Regions from separate parts of the Peribacillus sp. JNUCC41 genome, predicted to be linked through region 1. Evidence: a T-box and tRNA genes for the amino acid it is inferred to sense, from the RefSeq annotation. Region 1 holds a T-box; the other holds one or more tRNA genes.
What was found. The T-box of region 1 lies ahead of proS (proline--tRNA ligase). A T-box ahead of a tRNA ligase gene usually reads a tRNA of that ligase, here a tRNA-Pro.

Region 1 (3,262 bases):
GTGAGTTCGTAAATCTCTACCTCTACAATGAACAGAGCGCTTCCAATTAAACTCTCATGTTTATTTCTATTTATTACTATAAATAAACACCCCTTAAGAATTATAATTTAAACTGTTTAAGTTTTAATGAATCATAGGACTTTTCACGAAGATAATCATTTCCCCCATTACGCTCACCATCAATACCCTAAAAACGGCTCTGCCCGCTTTAACTTTAACATAATATTCCAATTAGAAATCCTTTATTCTAAAAAAATTGACACAAGAAGATCGCCTTCATTGACGACCTTCTTGTGTCAATTCTTCTTGAACTATCCTGCCCCGATAGTTACATAAGAAAAGGAGCTGCTGATCAGCTCCTGATAATGAAGTAAAGCACCATTTAGTTCTATAAGAAAAGCGAATCTTCTTCCAGAATCGTGCTAAAATATGATCTTAGTCTTAAAATCAATTAATTCCTCTTTCACGAAAGCCCTAGATTAGTAAGCACGAGCAAACCAAACCGTATGTTTTGCTTCTTTACCACAATGAAGGCATGTGTGCTTTGTTGTCGGTGGGTTAAATGGAATGTTTCTTGTTGTGAATTTTGTTTTTTCTTTTACATTTTCTTCACAAGCATCCTCTCCGCACCAACCAGCTAATATCCAACCAGGAATTGTTCCATTTTGTTCGGATTCTGCTAGATGTTGTTTTAACTGTTCGATTGTATCGATATGTGTGTGTGAATTCTCCGCACGGAAAGCTTTTGCTTTTTCAAATAGACGAGTTTGCATTGTTTCAAGTTCTTTTTTAATGTTTTCAACAATTGATTCTAAAGGTACGGAAACTTTCTCCTCTTCATCACGTGCTTTCATTAAACCTTGATTATTTTCTAAATCACGTGGACCAAGTTCAATACGTACAGGTACACCTTTTAACTCCCATTCATTAAATTTATAGCCTGGTGATTGATCAGAATCATCAAGACGAACGCGAATTCCTTTCGCTTTTAAAGCTGCAAAGATTTCATCTAATTTCTCCATAATTGCATGGTTCTTTTTCCATGGACCAACTGGAATCAAAACAACTTGAGTCGGTGCTATTTTTGGTGGTAAAACAAGACCTTGTTCATCGCCATGAACCATGATGACCGAACCAATTAAACGTGTGGACGTACCCCAAGATGTTGTATGAACATATGCGTGTTTATTTTCTTTATTTAAATATTTTATATCAAATGCTTCCGCAAATTTTGTACCTAAGTAGTGTGAGGTACCTGCTTGTACGGCTTTTCCATCTTTCATCATCGCTTCAATGGAGAATGTATCAATCGCACCAGCAAAGCGTTCTAATGGTGTCTTTTGCCCATCATAAACTGGAATCGCAAGTAATCCTTCTACGACTTCTTTATAAATAGTTAACATTTGCATTGTTTCCTTACGCGCATCTTCTTGATCCACATGAGCAGTATGACCTTCTTGCCATAAAAATTCAGAGGTACGGATGAATGGAAGGGTTTTCTTTTCCCAACGGAATACATTTGCCCATTGATTAATTAAAACTGGAAGATCTCGATAACTTTTAATCCAGTTTGAATACAAATGTCCAATCATTGTTTCTGAAGTTGGACGCAGTGCTAAACGTTCTTCTAATTTCTCTCCTGCCGCTTCTGTTACCCAAGGAAGCTCTGGTGAGAATCCTTCAATATGATCCTTTTCCTTTTCGAAGAAGGATTCTGGAATTAACATTGGGAAGTATGCATTGCGATGACCGGTTTCTTTAAACCGTTTATCCATCTCTTCTTGAATATGTTCCCATAATTCATAGCCATCTGGCTTAAATGCAATACAACCGCGAACTGGGGTGTAATCCATTAAATCAGCTTTTTGAATCGTATCAATATACCATTTTGAAAAATCGTCTGTTTTTTGTGACATCGTCTTTTCCTCCTGAGTAAATGAAATAACTTTAAAAAATAAAAAAAGCATAAAGAGTCCTTAAAAAAGGACGTCTTTACGCTAATAGACGTGGTACCACCTTAGTTCGACATTAATAATGAATATTAAGTCCTCTAAACGTTTGTAACGAAACGACTCGGTTAATTTTTAGCTAACATCTCCGTGGTAGGGTTCAATAAGAAGGGGTGATATAGCTTTCAGCCAAGGCTATATTTTCTGTTTCACAATCCTTATTTACTTGATCACATCATTGATTACATATTTATAAATTAATATATCAATTTGCTAAAAGTTATTCAATTATTAAACCTAGAAATCCAATTTTCTTTAAAGACAGCTCCGAAGCTAAAGTACCCGTTAGTTTAAGTGTTATACTTCACAAATCATTAAAAAATATTTAATTCTAGAAATTCATCAGTTTCCATAAAACCAAACTTCTTATACACTGGTCTACCCATTTTTGAAGCCCCAAGCCATATTTGTGAAATACCTGAAATCTTAACTTCATCAACTAATTTAGTTAACAGCTTTGTTGCGATTCCTTGTCCACGATAATTTTCATTAGTATACATATTTGTGATATATGCCTTTTTTCCAGTCTTATTGGTGTAACAAGGTGGAAATTCATAAAAAATTACTGCACCACAAGCTATAATTTCTTCATTATCTTCCACTAGCCATTGAATTAAAGTACCATCACTTAGTTTATTTTTAAAGAAAACATATAGGTCTCTATCAATATCTATATTAGGTTCTATCCCCTCATCAACTAATTGCTTTTTTCTTAACTCGACCAATTTATCAATATCATCGATATTTGCTTTACGATATTTCAACTTCTCACAACTCCTTTTATAAAATTACAACTGACCAGCCCCATAGCATAATTAATTCTCATCATTTTACCATTGATTCTTATTAAACTAAACTGCCATTAAGTTATTTACTAACCTGCCCCCATAGTTGCATAAGAATAAGCTTTCTTAAAGACAGCTCCGATCTTCAGCTAACGCACCCGTTACTTTAAGTGCTACACTTCACAATCTGCTTCGTTAATCAAACCAAAAAAGGCGATACCTTTAAAGAATCGCACTCATTTAGACTAGTCAAATATATTCTTGATTAAGCGAATCATTATTCTTGGTATAAACAATAAGATGTTCCAAACTAATTCAAATAAGATTGAATCTCGAATTTCAATAAGTATGTCTTTAAAAATGCCGCCCTGACCATTCTTTTTCTCTTTCCTGATTTTCATCTTCTAACTCCTAATAACTCAATATTCATTTAAATTATTATCCAATTTCCTTTGTGGTAATAAATAT
Region 2 (3,262 bases), 900 kb from region 1:
CAGTCACCTTAGAGTGCCCAACTGAATGCTGGCAACTAAGATCAAGGGTTGCGCTCGTTGCGGGACTTAACCCAACATCTCACGACACGAGCTGACGACAACCATGCACCACCTGTCACTCTGTCCCCGAAGGGGAAAGCCCTATCTCTAGGGTTGTCAGAGGATGTCAAGACCTGGTAAGGTTCTTCGCGTTGCTTCGAATTAAACCACATGCTCCACCGCTTGTGCGGGCCCCCGTCAATTCCTTTGAGTTTCAGCCTTGCGGCCGTACTCCCCAGGCGGAGTGCTTAATGCGTTAGCTGCAGCACTAAAGGGCGGAAACCCTCTAACACTTAGCACTCATCGTTTACGGCGTGGACTACCAGGGTATCTAATCCTGTTTGCTCCCCACGCTTTCGCGCCTCAGTGTCAGTTACAGACCAGAAAGTCGCCTTCGCCACTGGTGTTCCTCCAAATCTCTACGCATTTCACCGCTACACTTGGAATTCCACTTTCCTCTTCTGCACTCAAGTCCCCCAGTTTCCAATGACCCTCCACGGTTGAGCCGTGGGCTTTCACATCAGACTTAAGGAACCACCTGCGCGCGCTTTACGCCCAATAATTCCGGACAACGCTTGCCACCTACGTATTACCGCGGCTGCTGGCACGTAGTTAGCCGTGGCTTTCTGGTTAGGTACCGTCAAGGTACCAGCAGTTACTCTGGTACTTGTTCTTCCCTAACAACAGAACTTTACGACCCGAAGGCCTTCTTCGTTCACGCGGCGTTGCTCCGTCAGACTTTCGTCCATTGCGGAAGATTCCCTACTGCTGCCTCCCGTAGGAGTCTGGGCCGTGTCTCAGTCCCAGTGTGGCCGATCACCCTCTCAGGTCGGCTACGCATCGTCGCCTTGGTGAGCCATTACCTCACCAACTAGCTAATGCGCCGCGGGCCCATCTATAAGTGACAGCGTAAACCGTCTTTCCATCTTCTCTCATGCGAGAAAAGAACGTATCCGGTATTAGCTCCGGTTTCCCGAAGTTATCCCAGTCTTATAGGCAGGTTGCCCACGTGTTACTCACCCGTCCGCCGCTAATCTCAGGGAGCAAGCTCCCGTCGATTCGCTCGACTTGCATGTATTAGGCACGCCGCCAGCGTTCGTCCTGAGCCAGGATCAAACTCTCCGAAGAAATGTTTGACTTGCTCATTTGCTTTTTTAATAGTGTGTGCTCACTTAAAATTTAACGTTGGCGCTTTGTTTTGTTCAGTTTTCAAAGAGCAATTTGACTCTTCTTAAAGAATCAACTTTCTTATCATATCAAAGCCAAATGGGCTTGTCAAGTTTTTTTGGTGGAGCCTAGCGGGATCGAACCGCTGACCTCCTGCGTGCAAGGCAGGCGCTCTCCCAGCTGAGCTAAGGCCCCAAAAAAAATCATGGTCGGGAAGACAGGATTCGAACCTGCGACCCCTTGGTCCCAAACCAAGTGCTCTACCAAGCTGAGCTACTTCCCGAAAAAAATATGGTGCGCCCGGCGGGAGTCGAACCTACAACCTTCTGATTCGTAGTCAGATGCTCTATCCAATTGAGCTACGGGCGCATATTAAGATGAAGATGGTGCCGAGGACCGGAATCGAACCGGTACGGTAGTCACCTACCGCAGGATTTTAAGTCCTGTGCGTCTGCCAGTTCCGCCACCCCGGCATAAATAAATAGTGGAGCGGAAGACGGGATTCGAACCCGCGACCCCAACCTTGGCAAGGTTGTATTCTACCACTGAACTACTTCCGCGAACATGCGGGTGAAGGGACTTGAACCCCCACGCCTTGCGGCGCCAGATCCTAAGTCTGGTGCGTCTGCCAATTCCGCCACACCCGCATAATAAAATGGTGAGCCATGAAGGATTCGAACCTTCGACCCTCTGATTAAAAGTCAGATGCTCTACCAACTGAGCTAATGGCTCATATAAACTATTTATATATGCTATATCAAGCTTGTATGAAAATGGTGCCGGCAAGAGGACTTGAACCCCCAACCTACTGATTACAAGTCAGTTGCTCTACCAGTTGAGCTACACCGGCAAGTGTAAAAATGGTGGAGGATGACGGGATCGAACCGCCGACCCTCTGCTTGTAAGGCAGATGCTCTCCCAGCTGAGCTAATCCTCCATATATAACTGCTTGGCGGCGTCCTACTCTCACAGGGGGAAACCCCCAACTACCATCGGCGCTGAAGAGCTTAACTGCCGTGTTCGGAATGGGAACGGGTGTGACCTCTTCGCTATCGCCACCAAACATAAAAGGAACGTTGTTCCTTCAAAACTAGATAATAAGAAGGTATTTCATTTTTTAAAAAGCGTTGGTTAAGTCCTCGATCTATTAGTATCAGTCAGCTCCACATGTCGCCACGCTTCCACCTCTGACCTATCAACCTGATCATCTTTCAGGGATCTTACTAGCTTGCGCCATGGGAAATCTCATCTTGAGGGGGGCTTCATGCTTAGATGCTTTCAGCACTTATCCCGTCCGCACGTAGCTACCCAGCTATGCCTTTGGCAAGACAACTGGTACACCAGCGGTGCGTCCATCCCGGTCCTCTCGTACTAAGGACAGCTCCTCTCAAATTTCCTGCGCCCGCGACGGATAGGGACCGAACTGTCTCACGACGTTCTGAACCCAGCTCGCGTACCGCTTTAATGGGCGAACAGCCCAACCCTTGGGACCGACTACAGCCCCAGGATGCGATGAGCCGACATCGAGGTGCCAAACCTCCCCGTCGATGTGGACTCTTGGGGGAGATAAGCCTGTTATCCCCGGGGTAGCTTTTATCCGTTGAGCGATGGCCCTTCCATGCGGAACCACCGGATCACTAAGCCCGACTTTCGTCCCTGCTCGACTTGTAGGTCTCGCAGTCAAGCTCCCTTGTGCCTTTACACTCTACGAATGATTTCCAACCATTCTGAGGGAACCTTTGGGCGCCTCCGTTACTCTTTAGGAGGCGACCGCCCCAGTCAAACTGCCCACCTGACACTGTCTCCCACCCCGATAAGGGGCGCGGGTTAGAATTTCAATACAGCCAGGGTAGTATCCCACCAACGCCTCCACCGAAGCTAGCGCTCCGGCTTCTCAGGCTCCTACCTATCCTGTACAAGCTGTACCAAAATTCAATATCAGGCTGCAGTAAAGCTCCACGGGGTCTTTCCGTCCTGTCGCGGGTAACCTGCATCTTCACAGGTACTATAATTTCACCGAGTCTCTCGTTGAGACAGTGCCCAGATCGTTACACCT

Region 2: it encodes a tRNA-Pro, which carries the amino acid that the T-box ahead of proS (proline--tRNA ligase) is inferred to sense. The anticodon was not compared.

What each region holds. Positions count from the first base shown of each region.
Region 1 covers NZ_CP062163.1:1,010,449-1,013,710, forward strand. The annotation lists gene proS (proline--tRNA ligase) at 480-1,916, opposite strand; T-box leader at 1,980-2,197, opposite strand; gene JNUCC41_RS05010 (GNAT family N-acetyltransferase) at 2,324-2,773, opposite strand.
Region 2 covers NZ_CP062163.1:1,909,086-1,912,347, reverse strand. The annotation lists rRNA gene JNUCC41_RS09490 (16S ribosomal RNA) at 1-1,167, opposite strand, end outside; tRNA gene JNUCC41_RS09485 (tRNA-Ala) at 1,326-1,401, opposite strand; tRNA gene JNUCC41_RS09480 (tRNA-Pro) at 1,413-1,489, opposite strand; tRNA gene JNUCC41_RS09475 (tRNA-Arg) at 1,499-1,575, opposite strand; tRNA gene JNUCC41_RS09470 (tRNA-Leu) at 1,591-1,679, opposite strand; tRNA gene JNUCC41_RS09465 (tRNA-Gly) at 1,692-1,766, opposite strand; tRNA gene JNUCC41_RS09460 (tRNA-Leu) at 1,772-1,853, opposite strand; tRNA gene JNUCC41_RS09455 (tRNA-Lys) at 1,863-1,938, opposite strand; tRNA gene JNUCC41_RS09450 (tRNA-Thr) at 1,981-2,056, opposite strand; tRNA gene JNUCC41_RS09445 (tRNA-Val) at 2,068-2,143, opposite strand; rRNA gene rrf (5S ribosomal RNA) at 2,154-2,269, opposite strand; rRNA gene JNUCC41_RS09435 (23S ribosomal RNA) at 2,334-3,262, opposite strand, start outside.